3 regions of the Peribacillus sp. B65 genome follow, and region 1 is predicted to be linked to each of the others. Evidence: riboswitches for the same ligand, from Rfam matches in the RefSeq annotation. Region 1 holds a riboswitch; each other region holds the start of a gene.
The links. A riboswitch is a leader RNA that binds a small molecule or an ion and turns the genes downstream of it on or off. The one in region 1 is predicted to bind lysine.

Region 1 (7,155 bases):
ATACTTGTCCATTTTCTGTGGGGTGTTTGCTACTCCGTCTTTAATCCCCTCAACATACCCCATAATCGAAGTGATCGGTGTTTTCAAGTCATGGGAAATATTAGAGAGAAGCTCTTTGCGATTTTCCTCATACTGAAGCTGAATGTTTACGGACTCTTTTAACTTTTTTCTCATTTCCTCAAAAGCTCTATTCAATTGCCCGATTTCATCATTCGAAGTCGCCTTGATTTCAAAGTTTAAATCTCCTGATTTTATCCGCTCTGCGCCTTCTTTAAGAATTGAGATCGGTTTGATGATGCTACGTGAAACTAAATAATTTAATAGTCCAATAATCATTACAAACAGTAATAACAATAGAGCGAATAAAATGGGAAAGAGCTCTCGAGTCAGCTCGGCATATGAACTTGCCTTTCTCAATACAAAAATACTTCCTTCACTTTTATCAGAAAAATAAAAATCAAACTTCACATAGGTGAAAAAAAAGTCTTTCATTTTGATTGTGTCCCGCGTATTGATATTCGTTTCTTCGAACTTGGGAAGTGATTGTATCAAGCCTGGCTTATCTAGTGTTTGGGACGCATAATCAATGTTTTTACCTTTTCTAACGACAATCTTAATATCTCCATGTTCAATCTTCTTCAGCTGTTCTTCATTTAGCAGCTGCTCAGGATTATTTTTTGCCAAAAGCTTTAAATCGAGAAACACACTCTCCTCTACTGCAGTCAAAGGTTTTTGGAGATAAGATTTTTTGTATAAATGTTCTATCGCTTTTACATCACCTGTTATCGCAAAAATAAGTAAAAATCCAGCTGTTAAAAACAAAGTGATGGAAATAAGGATTACGCCAACGTAGGACAACAGAAATCTCATTTTTATTGACAAATATTTTCACCCCGCTTCGATCTTTCGTTTACTCATTTATAGAAAAGTTGTTTATCTGCTGTTCTTGCATAAAAAGATGTTTCCCACGATAACTTTTTTTAGTACTAAAAAAAACATATCACACAAATCTTAAAATTTTCTAAAATACATGGAAAAAATCCTATTCTATTGTCGGTTTACAGTTTTTTTATTTGAAAAACGTTCCAGCTTGATTTCAGAATCCGCTCACTTTCCGCCGACTGTCTGCCAAGCTTCCTCGACGAAAGCGTCTGTGGGGTCTCGGCTAGCCAGTTTTTCGGCAGGAGTATCGCATATTCCTTCAATCCATTGGGTTTGCAGTTCATATAAAACAAAAAAATCATGCAGTATAACCAAGTCCTTATTTAGTTTTGCCTGCAGTTTCTTTATTTAAAAACGTTCCAGCTTGATTTCAGAAATCCGCTCACTTTCCGCCGACTGTTTATCAAGCTTCCAGCGGGGTTCCGGCTAGCTTGTTTTTTGTTAAAATATTTTTTATTTGTCCAGAGTTTGTGAGACATAGAGAAAAAGCGAACTTCCCCTTAAGGAAAGTCCGCATTTTACAAATTTCAAGAAAAGTTCATCTGTTCTTCTCTTTACTTTGGTGAAACGATCATTTGGTCATCCAATCTAATATCGTCAATCGACCAAAACCAATTATTTTTAGCATTATGCATTCTCCATTGTAATTTCATAGAGGCAGCATCTTCAGGAACATTAATCGATTTAACTTCATACTTATTCAAAACATGTCCATTTTTATTATCCCAAGCAGCTTTATTGTCATAAACGAGAACTTGTTGTTTTTCCCCATTATCAAAGACAGCAGTCACTTCAGCAGTTTGCGTTCCTTCTTGTTTATAGTGGGATGCAAATCCTAAGTATAGCTCTTTGGCATCATCAACTTTTACAGTAGGTGAAGTTAATGTACTATCAAAAAAGCCTTTTGCTGCTGGTGAACCGTTATCATCCCATTCATCAGGATCCGCTACTGCTATAACACCTTGACCAAGTTCAAATTTGTTACGCTCCTGGTCTTCTGCTTTTGTCCAAAAGTCCTTTGTTGTGAAGCTCCAACCTTGCCACTCTTCTGTACCAGCTGGCATATTCGAGCTATTCGTAACCGACCAGCCATTAGGAGCTGTATGGCTCCAACCGAGAATGGAACTTGGAATGTTTTCATTCACTGCTGGCTTTAATGCAGACTCTAATTGGTCAAAACTTTCTCCAAGCATCATGTTGACGAATACATTTATATTCTTGGAGCCAATTATTTGGCCTTCCTCGTAAGCAGTAATCTTGAATTGTGATGAACCCGATATCTCCTTGCTAGGTGTAGCTTTTATTGTCAACATTTTTTCTTCTGTTCCTGATAGCACATACTCAAGTTCATTGTGCTCTACACTCCAACCTTCAGGTGCATCAACTTTAATTTTCCCGTTCATACTTTTACTTCCATAATTTTTCACCTTCACTTGGAGTGCAGTCGATTCACCTTCTGTTACTAAAGAAGGAGAAGCTTGTACCGAGACCATTTCCAGGGCTTTTGTCTGACCATCAGCCAGTAACACCTTTTTACTGCTATTGTTAAATGAATCTAGTGCTTGTACCTTAATTTCATAATCAGTACCTGGCTTAAGTCCAGCAACAGGGAACTCTAAATTCTTTGGCACAGGATCATAATAGAATTCAGAAAATGCGGTGAAATCTGCGTCCATCTCCCCTGTTTCCTTGTTTTTGGCTGTAATGTGATATGAATGTACGAGTGCGTTATCTTTTGCCTGTGGAAATGTTACATTTAAACTTCTTAGTGTAGATTTTTCTTCTACAATCGAAGCCTTATCTTTAACTGCAAAAACCGGTGGTAACTGATCTCGATCGTCTGTATATTTAAATTTATTTTTTTTAGAAGGATTTTTTATTACCCATGGTTTTCCTGTCCAATCGTCTTTATGAAAGTCACGTTTTTTAATGACAACTTCATTATTATAAACTTCTACAATCATTCCTTGACTAATATCCCGATATCCTTCTGGATGGAACCCTTGAAGTTTACCTGGCTCCAATTCCAAATAACTTACAGAAGACGTGCCAACTGACGTAAAGTCTTTTTGATGAATCGTTCTCGGGTCTTCGAGTGGATAATGAGAATGGCCTGAAAATGTAATAACCTGTGGATGTTTCTTTAAAGTATCATATAAAAGTTCTTTATTTTCCTGAGTTCCCCACAAGTCACTTCCATACACAGTGTCTTTAATGTGTTGATGAAGAAAAACAAAGATTGGTTGGTCCGGATTCTCTTTTTCTGCTGCAGCTAACTTTTCACCTAGCCAGTTAATTTGATTAACGGAATATAAACCATGCGTATTACCATTTTCCGGACTTAACGTAATAAAATCATATCCATTTACTTTTTTATGATAGTAAAGAGAATCCATTCCTGTTTTCTCGAGAAAACGATCTTGTGCCTTTTCAACGGAAAGTCCATTCCAATAATCATGGTTCCCCATTGTAAACATGGATTGGACACCACCTTGTTTCTTCTCATTATAAATGGAGAAGAACTTATCATATTCAGAAGCGTATCCATAGTCCGTTAAATCCCCAACGACAACAAAAGCATCCTGTCTAGGCGCAGCTTTATTTAATTGATCCATGGCTGTTCTGAACTTGTTCATATCAGCTGTTGATCCATCATCAATATGCACATCACTGATTACTGGAAAAACGAGCTCAGGTTTACGTTTATTATCTGAATTTGAAGATTCCGAGAATGCTTGTACACTTGATAAAGAAGTTGTTAATCCTACCGTTACAACTGTCAGCATTGCTGCAAATTTATTTTTCCCTTTCAAAATCAATACCTCCTATTTATCGTTTAGCTAATTATGTATTTTTTAAACAGATCAACAACTATCCTCCTTGTTTATAAATTTTTAAGGTGTTTACCAATTAAAATAGTAACTTTACATTATTAATAAAATATAAGACCAATGTAATTTATATATTAATAAATCAAAAAAGGACTAAGGCCAGTATTCGTTCCATTCACTTTTGTCTCGTTTTTGGTATTGATTTTCCATTTCTTAATGGGAATGGAATCCTATCCCTCAACTACGTAGTTACCCGTAAAATGGTAAATGATTCCACAGTGCATAGAAATACCAATTTTCATATGGTAAAGTCTAGAAGAAGGAAAGGAGAGAGGTTATTATAAAAAATTATTAAATATTGTGATGGTAATAACTCTTGTCTTTGGACTGTTTTTTGCGATTGCACCGATGAATAAAGCATTAGCATTGTCCTACGATAATACAAACCCTTATTCGACAGGTTGTGCTTCTAAAAGCCCAATCACCTATGAAACAGAATATATATATAAAACTATTAATGTTGAGATTACATAATCTAAAAAAGATGAATCCAGCCCTATACCGTATCCATTTTCATTGATTATTCATGTATTCTAAAAAAATATTTCTAAATTGCCTTGCATTAGAAAGGATTCCTTGTTATATTACAGTCAATTAAATATTTTCTTACTTCATACTTTTGAAGTGAGGATAGAGGAGCAAAAACCATTAGTACACATTTTGAGGAGAATGAGATCCTATGACTATTGTGGAAAGGGGAATTTGCCGAAGCGGAAAGAATCTCATGTTCTTGAAGCTGGTTCTGCTATTGAATAAATACAGGACTGTCATATAGGAAACTATATGGAGGGCTATCTTATGCGCGGAAACATTTTTTGATAAATATTGTTTCTACTGCAGCAGCGAATCCTCGTTGTTGCTTTTTTGCGTTTACTCCTGAATGGCCCACCACCTCTGAATATTTTCAAAAAATCATACAAAAGGGTGTGAAGTTATGAATTTTGGCCAAGTTTTAACCGCAATGGTTACCCCGTTCAATCATAATGATGAGGTTGATTTTAATGCTACGAGAACTTTAGTAAACTATTTAATTGCTAATGGCTCTGATGGATTAGTAATAGCTGGTACAACTGGAGAGTCCCCTACATTAACAACAGAAGAGAAACTGGATTTATTCAAAATTGTTGTTGAAGTTGTTGATGGAAGAGTTCCTGTCATAGCTGGAACTGGCTCAAATAACACGAAAGCTTCCATCAACTTAACAAGGCAAGCTGAGGCAGCAGGAGTCGACGGAATAATGCTCGTTACCCCATACTATAACAAGCCGTCTCAAGAAGGATTATTTCAGCACTTTAAGGCTATTGCCCAATCAACATCTTTACCGGTAATGCTCTATAATATTCCAGGACGAAGTGTTGTAAACATGTCAGTAGAGACGATTGTTAACATCTCAAGAATCAACAATATTGTGGCAGTAAAAGAGGCAAGTGGTGACTTAGATGCCATGGCACAAATCATAAGCAAAACAACTGGTGATTTTACATTGTACAGCGGCGATGATGGGTTAACATTACCGGTTTTAGCCATCGGTGGAACAGGAATTGTTTCGGTTTCTTCACACATAATTGGTAATGAAATGCAAGAAATGATAAATAGCTTTAAAAATGGTGATGTCCATGGTGCTGCCGCTACACATCGTAACCTTCTTCCAATCATGAAAGCATTATTTGCTGCACCAAGCCCCGCACCAGTAAAATCAGCATTAAATATGCGGGGGTTAAATGTTGGAGGTGTCCGGTTACCATTGGTCCCTTTAAACGATGAAGAAAAAAGAGCACTACAAATGGCTCTACAACCTAGAAACGAAGAAGCTGTTTTGTTAAATAAATAAATAAATAAATAAAGATAATGATTCATTCAGCATACTTTAATACCGTTTTTCTAATTAAAGACCATAATAAACGGGATAAAATTTTAAAAAGCAGTGCAACTCATAAAGAGTGCACTGCTTTTTAATCGATCCACGGCTCAGTGCTTAAACTGGTTGAGCACTCCATTTTCAAGAAAAAATATATGGCATACAGTTGGAATTATAAATTTCAAATTTCTAACGCAATGATTTTATCGGGATCGATCATAAGCTTGTATTTCTAGTGATGTTGAGATGTAATTATTGAAAGACATAGTGTACCTGCCCAATTCTCTTGAAGTGATAAGAATAATCTTAAATGACTCGTTCCTTGGGATCCAATCTATAAAGGACTTCATTTTTTTATTTCTTCTTCTACCTTTTCTCTCTCTCTCTTGTTCTATAAAACACGTTCGTAAAAGTGTACTTTTACGAACGGGACTTTTCTTCCCATATAGGTAAAACAGTTGAATATTTAATTTCTCTAAGAGCTAGGCTAGTTTGAATTTTTGTTATGCCTAGTTTATTTAACTTTCTAATAAATATTTCTAATTCCTTCCGATCTTTATTAGCCACTTTTAGAAGATAATCATACTCACCTGTTAAACAATGACACTCTAATACTTCTGACATAGAAGCTAATGCCTTTTCCAAAACTTCCAGTTCTTCAGCTTGATGTATATTTGTACTAATAAAAATGAAACATAATAAATCAAAACCTAGCTTCTCCTGGTTTAAAATTGCTACTTGTCCATTAATAAACCCTTCATTTTCCAAACGTTTTATCCTTGAATGTATAGCTGGGGGAGATAACTTGACACGCTTTGCAAGCTCAGTATTACTTAACTGTGCATCCTTTTGCAGTAAATCTAAAATTTGAATATCAACATTATCTAGAACCTTGCTTACGATAGATTCCACTTATAGTCACTCCTTTTACAAATGTTCCAAAAATAGTATCACTTCAATAGCAAAACAAAATTTTATTCTGTTTATCGGCAATATTTATTAATATTATTCTAAGTTTCTTCTATTATACAAAATAATATATTAATAACGATCTAAAATGTTAAAATTATTAATAAATAAATGCCATTGTGCACAATGGCTTCGATCCTTTTACTTAAACAGTGAAAGATGTAAAGGAGCAGAATGAAATGCAATATTATTATTTTTCGTTATTACTTTTAACAAGTTTGTTATGGGGTGGAAACTTTGTCGTTGGAAAGTCGCTTGTCGAACATGCTTCTCCGATGACATTGACGAGTTTAAGGTGGATCATTGCTGTTAGTTGTCTTTTGCCAATTGTATGGTGGAAAGAAAAAAAGATATTTCCTCCTCGAAGTGCAATCCTTCCTTTATTTTTGATGGGAATTACAGGTGTGGTTCTATTTAACCTATTGCAATTTGTAGCATTAGAGAAAACATCAGCGACTAATGTTGGATTAATATCAACATTAAACATGATTTCAA
Region 2 (7,155 bases), 470 kb from region 1:
GGGCTTATTATCGGATCGCCATTATTCCTTTTGAATTATTTCCCATTGAAGTTTGCCCACTTTGAAAATTTGGGTCCATTTCTTGATCATTCCTTTTTGGCAATCATGAAGGCCTGTAAGAAAATGACCCTGAATTACCTTGGCTTTGAATTGCTCCTCATTTATTATCCTTTCATTAAAAATCGTGAAAAATCTCAAAAGTGGGCCCACTTAGGGGCGTTGTTTACTATGTCGATTTATTTAGTATCGATTGTTGTTTCATTAGCCTACTATCATCAAGATCAGCTGAAAGATGTAATTTGGGCAACTTTGACGTTATGGAAAATCGTAGACCTTCCATTCATTGAAAGGTTCGAATACATAGGGATTTCCGTTTGGCTGTTCATGGTGCTGCCGAATGTTTGCATAGGGGTTTGGGCAGCAAGCAGGACAGCAAAAAGAGTATTTGGATTAAGACAGAAAAAGATGTTGGTTTTCATTCTGATCATCATCTTAGTTTCTTGCATTTTTTTGGATAACCGCTATAGAATCGATAAATTTAACACGATCAGTTCGCAAATTGGTTTTTATATCGTTTATTTGTATCTTCCACTCCTATTCCTATGGCAGTCGATCGTCTATAAAGTCAGGGGGCATAAATCATGAAAATCAAACTACTCTTTATAATATTATCAGGCTTTTTGATGACGGCGTGCGGCGTGGAAAAGCAAATATTAGAAGATATATTAATTGCTGAAGTCGTTGGTTATGATGATGCCGAAGAGAAAAGAATCAAAGGTACGGTCGTTGTCAGTGTTCCTCAGCCTGGGGAGGAAGCAGATCTGGGTAAAGAAGTATATGAAGCGAACTCCCATGATATAAAGGCGGCCCGCCAGCAAGAAAATGCAAAAACACCATACCCGATTGTCGGCGGGAGACTGTCAGTCATTCTATATGGTGAAGAATTGGCAAGTAAGGGGTTGAATGATTATGTCGATACATATAGGCGTGACCCAATGGTGGGAAGGGATTTGTATTTAGCGGTCGTTCATGGCAAAGCGGAGGATGTAGTTAAAATGGAGCCGAAGTTGATTAAAACTCCAGGAGTTCAAGTGAAAGAGCTGATCGAACAGAATATAAGGACTAATTTGCCTGATGTAGATCTTCACAGGTATTTATATGCGTATCATGGTAAAGGAATCGATCCGGTCATGCCTTTATTGGAAACAACAGGAGACCAAATACGGGTGAGAGGGATCGCCTTGTTTAAAAAGGATCGTTATATCGGTAAATATATCCCTTATGAAGACGGCTTTTTATATAAAGTCCTTAGTGAAAACTTTAAGCTGGGGAGTTATGAAATTAAATGGAAGGAAAATGACTTTACCGATATCAATAACGTGGAGTCACGTGTCCATTATCATATTTCGAATGCCAATCAAGACCCCAAGGTCAGGATTGGAGTGAAAATGAAAGCGAGTCTGCTGGAGGTCCATGGCTATGACTTGGGCAAAGCGGTCGACCTGAATAGAATAGAGGCCAGGGCCGAGCGGATCATTGGTAAAAAATTAAATGAGATGGTAACCATGTTTCAGGAGAACAATATAGATCCGCTTGCACTCGGTGATCATGCTAAAAGTAAAACAAGAAATTTCGATCAAAAACATTGGGAGGAGGCATATCCCGATATTCCGATCGAGGTCGATCTGGATATTGAAATGATTCAAACGGGAATAGCTGAATAAAAGTAGAATATTCTGGAGTTTCCCCCTTTATAATAGGGTATTGGTGTAATGATTGTGCTAATGCGGCTAAAAAGGGGGAAAAGCATGGACAAAGCATGGTGGAAAGAGGCAGTTGTGTATCAAGTGTATCCAAGGAGTTTTATGGATAGTGATGGTGATGGGATAGGGGATATAAACGGGATATTGATGAAACTCGATTATTTACAAGAACTGGGTGTGAACGTGATATGGCTATCCCCAGTTTACCAATCTCCCAATGATGACAATGGGTACGATATCAGTGATTATAAATCAATCATGACTGAATTCGGGACAATGGCTGACTTCGATAGGTTGTTGACGGCAGTTCATGAACGTGGAATGAAGATCATGATGGACCTGGTGGTCAACCATTCTTCAGACGAACATCCGTGGTTCGAGGAATCGCGATCCTCAAAAGATAATCCGAAACGTGATTATTATATTTGGAAACCTGGCAGGAATGGGAAGGAGCCAAATAATTGGGAGTCCATTTTTAAAGGTTCGGCATGGGAATATGATGAAGGAACCGATGAATATTATTTACATTTATTCAGCAGGAAACAACCGGATTTAAACTGGGAGAACCCTAAGCTCCGTGAAGAAATCTACAGTATCATGACATGGTGGCTGGATAAGGGTGTCGATGGCTTCCGGATGGATGTCATCAACTTCCTATCAAAAGATCAAAGCTATTCGGATGGAGCCGTTCGCCATGAGAAGCAGTTTGGTGACGGAAGCCCATTTTTCCTGAATGGCCCGCGCATACATGAGTTTTTACAGGAAATCAATCAACGGGCGCTTTCTGGGTATGAGGTGATTACGGTTGGGGAGATGCCAGGCGTCACACCGGAGGACGCACAATTGTTCACAGGTAAAGATCGTGGTGAGCTACATATGGTCTTTCAATTCGAACATATGGATTTGGGGAGAGGGCCTGAAGGAAAGTGGAGTAATGATAAGTGGAAGCTTACCGATTTAAAGCGAATTCTTTCCAAGTGGCAGACTGGTTTGGAGGGGGATGGCTGGAACAGTTTATACTGGAACAACCATGATCAGCCCCGGGTTGTCTCAAGGTTTGGTAATGATGGAAAGTATCGTATTGAAAGCGCTAAGATGCTTGCTGCTTGTCTTCATATGCTTCAGGGTACACCTTATATATATCAAGGGGAAGAGCTGGGCATGACCAATGTTGCATTTGAAAGCATCGATGAATACCGGGATATCGAAACATTGAATTCATATGACGAACTAGTCAATTCTCATGGCTGGTCAAAAGAGCGGATGATGTCAGCCATTCACGCCCGCAGCCGAGATAATGCGAGAACACCGATTCAGTGGAATGACTCCCGGAACGCAGGATTCACGCAAGGGACTCCTTGGATTAAGGTTAATCCCAATTTCCCCGAGATTAATGCAGAAAAGGCCTACAATGATCACAATTCCATTTTTCATTTTTATAAAAAGCTTATCCAATTACGCAAGGAACATGATATCGTCGTTTATGGCCGTTTTGAACTGCTGTTCCCGGATGATGAACGAATATTTGCCTACACGAGATCGTTGGAAGAAGAAAAGCTGTTGGTGCTATGCAACTTTAAAGAAGAGCAGGCCTCCTATACTTTGCCTGAAGAGCTGCATGCATATTCTGCCACAAAGCTGATCGGCAATTATGATCAGGAGGAAGAAGGAATCTCCAGCAAACCCCTGCAACCATATGAATGCCGTGTTTATCAATTGAAATGAAAAAAGGACCTGTTCTTCTTCGATTAGGAAGAACAGGTCCTTTGCGTATTATTTTGATTTAAGGTCACATTCCTCAAGCGGAATGATTTTCGTTTTGTGCTTAATTTTATAGCCGAACCATAAGACGAAAAATAGAATCAAGCCAATGTAGGAAACGAACATTGAATTCCAGTCGATCCCATCGCTGCTGAAAGCTTGATAGCCTTGTCCGATAATAATGATAATACAAAGGACAAGTGCGAATATAGGCCCGAATGGGAAGCCTTTTGCCCGGAATGGTAAAGCATTCATATCAAGGCCTTGAGCTGCGTAGGCTTTGCGGAACCGATAATGGGCAATCGCAATCCCTACCCAGGTGACGAATCCCGCCATGCCTGAAGCGTTCAATAACCAGATATAAACGACGCCATCACCGAAAAACGAAGCTAAGAATGCAACGCAGCCAACTAAAGAAGTCACGATAAGGGCATTCACGGGTACTCCTCTTTTATCTAACTTGCCTAGGAATTTCGGTGCTTTACCATCACGTGCCAAGTCCCATAGCATACGGGTTGAAGCGTACATGCCAGAGTTACCGGCTGAGAGTACGGATGATAAAATGATCGCGTTCATGATGGATGCAGCAAATGCAAGGCCGGCCCTTTCAAATACAAGCGTAAATGGACTTACGGCAACATCTTCACTCAATAAACGTGAATCGGTAAACGGAATGATCATGCCAATTACAAAAATGGCTAAGATATAGAATAAGATGATACGCCAGAAAACGGATCTGATCGCTTTTGGGATATTTTTTTCTGGATCCTCACTTTCACCTGCAGTCACTCCAAGCAATTCCGTACCTTGGAATGAAAAGCCGGCAGCCATGAATACGCCTAGAATCGTGAAGAATCCTCCGTTAAAGGGACCTTCGCCCATTGTGAAATTGGAAAAACCGATTGGGTCTTTGCCACCCATGATTCCGAGAATGATCAGTACACCCGTGATCAAGAATATGACGACTGTCACGACCTTGATCATGGCAAACCAGAATTCTGTTTCCCCGAAACCTTTAACTGACATGTAATTGATAAGAAACATAATGATTAACGCAATGGCACTCCAGATAATTGAAGGGCTATCCGGGAACCAGAACTTCATAATTAAGACAACGGCTGCCAATTCGGCAGCAATGGTGATTGCCCAGTTATACCAGTAGTTCCAACCAATCGCAAAACCGAAAGACGGATCGACGAATTTGGATGCATAGACACGGAACGAACCGGCCACTGGCATGAACGCTGCCATTTCTGCAAGACTTGTCATTAAGTAATAAACCATGATGCCGATGATTGCGTATGCCACCAAGGCACCGCCGGGTCCGGCTGAATGAATGGCCCCGCCACTAGCTAAAAATAAACCTGTTCCAATCGTTCCACCTAATGAAATCATCATTAAATGACGCGCTTTCAGGCTCCTTTTCAGTTCAGTAGGGCTTGATGGTGATTGTGAATTTGACAATTGATGTTACACTCCTTTTTATTGGAAGGGAACGAAAAATAAAAAAACAGCAGTCGAAAAAGATCGACGGCTGTTTATAATAAACCCGTTTATCCTTCCGAAGATAGCTCCCCACGCTTTTCTGAAAAAACGTGACAGTGGTGTTCCTGTTCGGTTACACCGCCAGCAAGAATATACATGGAATATACCCTAACTTCGGCAACTTATCCTTTCAAACGGAGTCTTTAATTTTCCAGAATCTCGTCCGTTTTACTTTTATAAGCTGCAGCCTCTAACTCATCGGTAAATGAGGAAGTATTCAATTTTCTATAATCGTTTGCGTCAGTTTAATAGGTGACGTCGGACGATTGTACTCATGAAATTCATGCAATCGTTAATAGATTGCTAGTAATTGAGTAAACTTTACTATATCAAAATTATAAAATAACTTCTGGGATATCGCAATGATTATTTTAGGTGGTTATTTTTTCCTAGTTGAATGATGGCAGTAAGGAAGAATTCAAGTGACGATATACTAAAATAAAGCATCCTGATAACTAAACGGTTTTCCTTTTTATTAGGGCGTAGTCCAGTTTTACATGTTTGACCTCTCCAGGATTCTCAAATAGGTCCACTGCCATTTTCCCAATCCATTCCAGCGGTAAGGAAATGGTCGTGATGTCGAGCATTTCGCCAAGGCTATCATTATTGAAGCCGAGAATGGCCACATCTTCCGGTACCCTTATACCCGATTTCTTAGCGGTAAGAATGAATCCTGCCGCCGTGTCATCATTCGTGATGATGATGGCTTCAGGTTTATCCATCATCGAATTCCATTCCTGAAACAATTGTTCACCGTCTTTGATGTGATAACTGCCTTCAAACAGCCATTCTTTATTGTTTATCAGTTGATGTTTACTCATGATATCGTTAAAGGCTTTTGTGCGGTGGGAACTATTTCTGCTTTTTTTACGGCCGAGGCTGTATCCGATTTTCTTATATCCTTTAGCGATCACGTACTCAAGGGCACAGGAGAAAGCTGCATAATGATCAATGCTGATGGATGAGAATTCAGCCTGAGCTGTATCTTCACATAAAATAATCGGTCCGTATTTTTGATATTCCAAGAGGATTTTCATTTCTGAAATCCTTGAACAAACGATAATGCCATCGAGCTGCTTCATTTGCAGCATATTAAAAGCCTGGATTTCTTTCTCTCTATCATAATTTGTTTGAAAGATGACGATATGACAGCCGATTGCATTTGCCTGTTTAGTGATTCCGTTAACGATTGCCCCGTAATATGGGTGATTGTTGAAGGGGATGATGATGCCGATAAGATTGGTCTTGCCTTTTGAAAGATGAATGGCGTTGATGTTTCTCGTATAATTCAAACGATTGATCGCTTCTAAGACGCTCTTTCTTTTATCGGGGCTTACATATGGATGATCATTCAATACACGAGACACTGTTGAGACAGATACACCAGCACATTGAGCTATTTCTTTAATATTTGTCATGGTATCACCGTTTTTTCTTTTTTTTTATTGTACAGTATGAAACCCATTTCAGGGCAAGGGAACAGTGTGGGACTGCTGAAGATTTCTTCAAATAAGGTCTTGTTCTGGTATTGGTTTCATCCTTTAAGATTTGTTTAAGTCTTAGAGGAGGAGGAAATCATGATGTTCCAAACTTTAATCACCCTGGTTGTGCTTTGCGGAATCGAATTGGGATTTGCGTACTTGGCAATTTCATTGAAACAGGAAAAATGAGTGGCAATGCCAGTCAAGAATTCCGCGGTATTACCACGTTTACTCGTGAATTTTGGCATTTTACTCGTGAAATTCACACATTTACTCGTGAATTTCATGTCGTCCAGAAATAGCTCCCCTATATTATATTCACCATTAAAACTCCACAATATAAATATAACTTCATCGTTACGTATCATGTACGGAATGACTGGCTGTCAGGGAGCTCCCTAGTGAGATTCCTGACAGTTTTTATTGTGTGTAAAAGTCATTCGCCTTTTTGAAATGTTTAAAAAATAGTTGCACTTTTTTTGTATATTTGTGTATAGTATAAAATAAGTTGTGTAGAGGAAACTTTTTAGCATTTACGACAATGTAAAAAAATTTACACTTAATTTTGCGTTCGGCAAACATTTTTAGGGAAATGAAAAAGAGGA
Region 3 (7,155 bases), 1.1 Mb from region 1:
GATAGATCCAGGTAAACCATGTTTTCTCCATTAATGCCAAGCTTCATGTTCATGCAGACGTCGAAGATTTCACGAGTCGCGATATCACGAGGTACTAGATTACCATAAGCAGGGTATTTTTCTTCAAGGAAATACCAAGGTTTTCCGTCTTTATATGTCCAGATACGTCCACCTTCACCACGAGCGGATTCACTCATTAGACGAAGTTTGTCATCTCCAGGGATTGCTGTCGGGTGAATTTGAATGAACTCACCATTTGCATAATTTACACCTTGTTGATAAACGATGGAAGCTGCTGAACCTGTATTGATCATTGAGTTAGTTGATTTACCGAAAATGATTCCAGGGCCGCCGCTCGCCATGATGACTGCGTCTCCAGGGAATGATTTGATTTCCATTGAAGTCAGGTTTTGAGCTACGATACCGCGTGCTGTTTGCTCATCATCGATTACAGCTCCAAGGAATTCCCAGCCTTCATATTTCGTTACAAGACCTTCAACTTCATAACGGCGAACCTGCTCGTCCAATGCGTAAAGTAATTGCTGACCAGTTGTTGCACCAGCGAATGCTGTACGGCTATGTTGAGTACCACCGAAACGACGGAAATCAAGAAGACCTTCCGGAGTACGGTTGAACATAACACCCATACGGTCAAACATATGGATGATCGATGGTGCTGCTTCGCACATCGCTTTAACCGGCGGTTGGTTAGCCAAGAAATCTCCGCCATAAACTGTATCGTCGAAGTGGATATATGGAGAATCCCCTTCACCTTTTGTATTTACTGCCCCGTTGATTCCGCCTTGGGCACAAACTGAGTGAGAGCGTTTAACAGGCACTAAAGAAAATAAATCAACCTGTTGTCCCAGCTCTGCTGCTTTGATCGTAGCCATTAATCCAGCTAGACCTCCACCAACGATAACTATTTTACCTTTACCCAATTCTGTCACTCCCTTATTTCCATTAGCCAAGCTATGTTTTTCCTAATTCTTATAAATGAACTCTATCTTCTTATACGAAAGCGAAAATTGCGCTGATTCCGATATAAGAAAGAAGAACGAAAACGATCAATGTAAAGTAAGTCATGATTCTTTGCGATCTTGGTGAAACTGTAAGACCCCAGCTAACTGCAAATGACCATAATCCATTAGCAAAGTGGAAGATTGCCGAGATAATACCAACAATATAGAACACAATCATAAATGGACTAGAGAAAATTTCAGCCATCATGTCAAAGTTAACTTCAGCACCCATAGCTGCTTGAATTCTAGTTGCCCATATATGCCAAACAAGGAAAATCAACGTTATGATTCCAGTTAGACGTTGTAGCATGAACATCCAGTTACGGAAGAAACTAAATCTGCCTAAATTGTTTTTTGCTGTAAAGGCAATATAAATTCCGTACACAGCATGGAAAATGAGCGGTAGATAGATGACGACCCATTCTACCAGAATCTTCACGGGCGTATACTCAATTAAATGAACTGCCCCATTAAAAGTCTCTTCTCCTTTTGTTGCCATAAAGTTTACCGATAAATGAAAAATTAGGAATAGACCAATTGGAATTACTCCTAGAAGTGAATGAAGCCTGCGATTCCCAAACTCACGATTTTTTGCCACTAAGTGCCCCCCCTTAATTTGTGAAAAATCATGCAAAGATAAACTGGTGGCTACCTTTTATCTCCGCGTGAAAATACAGTATAGAGTCAAAAAAACTCCTCTATACTTCCTTTACAATTATGTGACATGTCCATTTTACTCCTGACTTCTATATGCGTCAAGAAAACGGATACAAGAAATCTCTTTTTCAGAATAGATTTTATTGGATTAAATTAGCTATTTTTTGTATGTCAAGATGATATTTTGAATAAATTTCTAATTTAACTATTAATATCTCGATATAATTTCTCATTTTTTTCCAATTGTTATTTAAATAAATAAAAAACAGTATAATTTGCAAAAGAAATACGTTTATAATAGATTTACAGAAAGAGGCGATAAATTATGAAAAAAAATATTGCTGCTGCGATAGAAGAAGAGATTCAAACTGAAGAAATTCAAACTGAAGAATTCCTGGTTCCAGCTTTCGGATACGAATTAATCAGAGAAGTTCTATTGAACGATATTCTCGGAAAAGACTCTAATCAAATCCTCTATTGGGCAGGTAAACAATTAGCAAGAAAATTCCCATTGAATGGCGATCAGGAAGTGATTGAATTTTTCCAAAGCGCTGGATGGGGCAATCTGGAAATCTTGAAATATACGAAACACGAGATGGAATTATCCCTGACGGGTGAAATAATCAGCCGCCGCCTGGATTTACACCCTGATTGTCACTTCCAACTTGAAGCCGGTTTCCTTGCCGAGCAGTTTACACTGCAAAAAAAATTCCTCAGCGAATCAACGGAAGAAATTAAACGCCGCGCAAAAAAAGTGATATTCACCATCCAATGGGATCCCAGAGATCCAATCTAATGAGCCCTTAAAACAGACTTACCCTTTTTACCGGAAGTCTGTTTTTTATTGGACTCCTGACACTTAAGCTAGCACATTTGCATGCTGACCTAGTTTAAATGCTTCATGAAGAGATTCGACCGCCTTCACCATTTCCTTTTCATTGACGACAGTCGAAACTTTAATTTCCGATGTGCTGACCATTTTCACCTGGATGCCTGTATTGGCCATCACTTCAAACATCTCGGCAGCCACTCCCGGATTGGATACCATACCAGAACCGACGATGGACACTTTTGCCAATCCGCTCTCCGTTTCGACTCGGTCGAATCCCAATTGTTCTTTATTATTTTCCAGCACGATCAAGGCCGCTTCCGTATCTTCACTTTTTGTGGAAAAAGATAGATTGGTCGTATCCTCGGCAGTCATGCTTTGAATGATGATGTCCACATTAATCCGGTTTTTCGCAAGTGTTGTGAAGATTGTGGATAATGCACCAAGTGATTGGGGCAAACCATATATTGTGACCCTCGTAATACTGTCTTCAAAAGCAATCCCGCGTACAATTAAGTTTTCTTCCATAGTTGCTTCCTCCTCAATGATCGTTCCTGATTCTCTCTCCATGCTTGAACGGACTTCAAGCGGTATTTGATAATTTTTTGCATATTCGACAGCCCTTGGATGAAGGACGCCCGCCCCCAAGTTGGCAAGTTCCAGCATTTCATCATAAGAAATCGATTGGAGTTTTCGTGCGCCTTTTATGTAGCGAGGGTCCGTTGTGAAAACACCCGTTACATCCGTATAAATATCGCATCTATCCGCATTCAGCGCTGCAGCGATGGCAACCGCTGTCGTATCGGAACCGCCTCGCCCTAAGGTAGTGATTTCCCCATTTGCATCGTTCCCCTGGAAACCAGCCACGACCACTATTTTCTTCTCCTGAAGCTGAGCTTGGATCCTCGTGGCATCGATGTTTAAAATCCGGGCATTCCCATGAACGGATTCCGTTTGCATGCCAGCCTGCCAGCCAGTATACGAAATGGCTTCATGTCCTTCTTCAATCAATGCCATCGTTAACAGGGAAATCGTTACCTGTTCCCCCGTAGTCAATAGCATATCCATTTCCCTCTTGCTCGGGGTTCCGGAAATATCCCGGGCCATGGAAACCAATTGATCCGTGGTTTTCCCCATGGCTGAAACAACGACGACTACCTCATTTCCATTCTGCGCTTCCTCGATTACCCGATTGGCAACATTTTTGATTTTTTCTACGCTTCCGACGGATGTTCCGCCAAATTTTTGAACGATTAATGCCATCCTCATGCACCCTCTCTACCTTTTTAGGCAATAAAAAAAGCAATGAGAAATATCTCATTGCTGTGATCACATATCTAAATACTGTAAACACAGTGAGATAGCTCTCCAGGGTATAAACCCTGACAATCCGCCATTTATTAAATGTCGGACCAGGAAAACAAGGTATGAGTCTTGTCTTCCTTCGGCGTCATCCCCTTTCAAAACCTTTCATGGAAGCTCATACTTCTCCAGGTTTTTACTCTTGAATTCCGCACCTCTATCAGCACTTTTAAGTTGTCTAGTTAAAAATTCTTTTTAATCATAGCATAGAGATTTATCGGTAGCAAGATTATTCTTGTAATTTTCTAACGATTCCCTCTGCTACCCCTTTTGGCATGCCAGCTTCCATGATTTCCTCGGCGGTTGCCTCTTTGATTTTCTTCAATGATCCAAAATGCCTTAATAATTGCTTCCTTCGCTTTTCCCCGACTCCTGGAATATCATCAAGCTGGGAGTGAACTGCATTTTTCCCGCGTAGCTGACGATGGAATGTAATCGCGAACCGATGCACTTCATCCTGAATTCTTTGCAATAGGTAAAATTCCTGGCTCCGTGAATCAAGAGGTACGATTTCAAGCGGATTTCCGATCATCAATTGCGAGGTCCTATGCTTTTCATCCTTAATGAGGCCTGAAAGTGGAATATCAAGGCCCAATTCATTTTCCAGAATATCCCGTACAGCTTCCACATGTCCCTTTCCGCCATCAATGATGATCAAGTCCGGAAGCGGCAGCCCTTCTTTCAATACCCGTGAATACCTTCTTCTGACCACTTCACGCATCGATTCATAATCATCAGGCCCTTGGACCGTCTTGATCTTATATTTGCGGTACTCCCTTTTTTCCGGCTTTCCATCAATGAACACGACTAAAGCGGAAACTGGGTCACTTCCCTGGATGTTGGAGTTATCGAAAGCTTCAATTCGATGCGGGGTGTAGATACCCAGTTGCTTCCCGAGGTTTTCCACCGCATTGATCGTTCTTTCTTCATCCCTTTCAATCAAAGAGAATTTTTCCTGAAGCGCGATGGAGGCATTTTTATTCGCCAATTTAAGCATGTCTTTTTTCGCTCCCCGTTTCGGGTGAATCGTTTTGACACCAAGCAGCCCTTCGGCCATTTCGGCATCCACTGATTCAGGCAGCAAGATTTCCTTTGGTTTAAAGTGGTTCGTAATCTCGTAAAACTGACCGAGGAATGTAAGAAGTTCCTGTTCTGGTTCATCGTAGACCGGAAAAAGTGAAACATCCCTTTCTATTAATTTACCCTGCCGGACAAAAAATACCTGAACGCACATCCAGCCTTTATCATAGGCAAAACCAAATACATCCCTGTCGATGAAATCTGTCGTCATCATTTTCTGCTTCTCCATCGTAATATCGATATGGGCAATTTTGTCACGGAACTCCTTGGCCCTCTCGAAATCGAGATCTTCCGATGCCTCCAGCATTTTTTCAGTCAGTTCTTTTTTTATTTCAGTATGCCCGCCGTTCAAGAACCTGTTGATATCATCCACCATTTTTTTATATTCCTGTTCCTCTACATCATATACACATGGGGCCAGGCACTGGCCAAGGTGATAGTAGAGACAAACGCGATCAGGTAAAGTATTGCATTTTCTAAGGGGATAGATGCGGTCGAGCAATTTTTTCGTTTCGTTAGCTGCAAATGCATTCGGATAAGGACCGAAATATTTACCTTTGTCTTTTTTGACTTTTCGCGTAATGATTAGACGTGGGTGGCGTTCCGCAGTCAGCTTTATGAAGGGATACGTCTTATCATCCTTTAGCATGACATTATATTTTGGGTCATGTTTTTTGATTAAGTTCAACTCTAAAATAAGAGCCTCGATATTGGAAGAGGTGACAATATATTCGAAATCCTCAATTTCATTCACGAGCCGGAATGTTTTTCCGTCATGAGATCCCGTGAAATAAGAACGGACACGATTTTTCAACACTTTCGCTTTGCCTACATAAATGATCGTTCCCTGACGATCTTTCATTAAATAACAACCAGGTTGATCGGGAAGAAGGGCAAGTTTATTCTTTATTTGTTGATTCATGCATTCAGCCTCCTGTTCTCCCTTTTTTACAATTATTATATATCAAGATAGCGAAAAAAGCTTCAAGTCCGCAGACTTGAAGCTTTTTTTAGCTAACCTACTATTACGCGTGTTTTGAAATAAGTTCAGCAAGTGCTTCTTTAGGTTGGAAACCAACAACCTTATCAACCACTTCACCGTCTTTAAGCACGATTAATGTCGGGATGCTCATCACACCAAATTTTCCAGCTGTTTCTTGGTTTTCATCCACATCCACTTTTACGATTTTTGCTGTATCGCCAATTTCAGTATCAAGCTCTTGAAGAACAGGAGCGATCATTTTACAAGGTCCGCACCATGGAGCCCAAAAATCTACAAGAACGACACCTTCGCTAGTATCTGTTGTGAACGTTTGGTCAGTTGCATTTATAATTGCCATATATATTTCCTCCTCAAATTTACTCAAATAACTAAAAACAGTATATCATTGTTGCTCGAATCGATGCTAATATTTTGCTTCAGTGGTAGGATGTCCAAAAAAAGAGTAAATATGCAGGCCAAATAAAGGGGCAAGACATGTATCGGCTTATGCCAAATGTCTTGCCCCTCATCTGTATTATTTCTATTACGCGTTAACTTTAAGTTTTTTGAATTCTTCCGTTAATAACGGAACGACTTCGAAAAGGTCTCCGACAATTCCATAATCCGCCACATTGAATATGTTAGCTTCCGGGTCTTTATTGATCGCAACGATAACCTTGGAGTTGGACATCCCAGCTAAATGCTGGATCGCACCGGAAATTCCGCAGGCGATATAAAGGTCAGGTGTTACGACTTTACCCGTTTGCCCGATTTGCAGAGAGTAATCGCAATAATCCGCATCACATGCTCCGCGGGAAGCTCCTACCGCTCCGCCAAGAACTTGTGCCAGTTCCTTTAATGGTTCAAAACCATCTTCACTTTTCACGCCGCGGCCACCAGCGATGATTACTTTCGCTTCTGAAAGGTCGACCCCTTCACTGGCTTTTCTTACAACATCTTTAATGATTGTACGTAGATCCTTGATATCCACACTTAATGTAGAAACATCACCAGAGCGGGACTCATCTTTCGCTAATGGTTCGATATTGTTCGGACGGATTGTCGCGAATATCACGCCATCTGTTACAATTTTCTTTTCAAATGCCTTACCGGAATAGATCGGACGGGTGAAAACGATATTTCCGCCTTCTTCTTCAATGGATGTAACGTCAGAGATCAATCCTGATTCAAGCTTTCCAGCCAATTTTGGTGCAAGGTCTTTT

Region 2: linked by a shared signal. The riboswitch ahead of ACSR9O_RS12730 (amino acid permease) and the one ahead of dapA (4-hydroxy-tetrahydrodipicolinate synthase) in region 1 are both predicted to bind lysine.
Region 3: linked by a shared signal. The riboswitch ahead of ACSR9O_RS20225 (aspartate kinase) and the one ahead of dapA (4-hydroxy-tetrahydrodipicolinate synthase) in region 1 are both predicted to bind lysine.

Annotation. Positions count from the first base shown of each region.
Region 1 is NZ_CP195840.1:3,075,177-3,082,331, forward strand. It holds gene ACSR9O_RS15015 (sensor histidine kinase) at 1-882, opposite strand, end outside; gene ACSR9O_RS15020 (hypothetical protein) at 1,059-1,226, opposite strand; gene ACSR9O_RS15025 (metallophosphoesterase) at 1,497-3,755, opposite strand; lysine riboswitch at 4,457-4,635, shown strand; gene dapA (4-hydroxy-tetrahydrodipicolinate synthase) at 4,768-5,664, shown strand; gene ACSR9O_RS15035 (Lrp/AsnC family transcriptional regulator) at 6,112-6,603, opposite strand; gene ACSR9O_RS15040 (DMT family transporter) at 6,840-7,155, shown strand, end outside.
Region 2 is NZ_CP195840.1:2,601,309-2,608,463, forward strand. It holds gene ACSR9O_RS12715 (GerAB/ArcD/ProY family transporter) at 1-645, shown strand, start outside; gene ACSR9O_RS12720 (Ger(x)C family spore germination protein) at 642-1,724, shown strand; gene ACSR9O_RS12725 (glycoside hydrolase family 13 protein) at 1,809-3,488, shown strand; gene ACSR9O_RS12730 (amino acid permease) at 3,537-4,988, opposite strand; lysine riboswitch at 5,085-5,270, opposite strand; gene ACSR9O_RS12735 (LacI family DNA-binding transcriptional regulator) at 5,525-6,487, opposite strand.
Region 3 is NZ_CP195840.1:4,153,902-4,161,056, reverse strand. It holds gene sdhA (succinate dehydrogenase flavoprotein subunit) at 1-941, opposite strand, end outside; gene ACSR9O_RS20235 (succinate dehydrogenase cytochrome b558 subunit) at 1,012-1,620, opposite strand; gene ACSR9O_RS20230 (YslB family protein) at 2,005-2,475, shown strand; gene ACSR9O_RS20225 (aspartate kinase) at 2,539-3,771, opposite strand; lysine riboswitch at 3,862-4,038, opposite strand; gene uvrC (excinuclease ABC subunit UvrC) at 4,100-5,872, opposite strand; gene trxA (thioredoxin) at 5,976-6,290, opposite strand; gene ACSR9O_RS20210 (electron transfer flavoprotein subunit alpha/FixB family protein) at 6,477-7,155, opposite strand, start outside.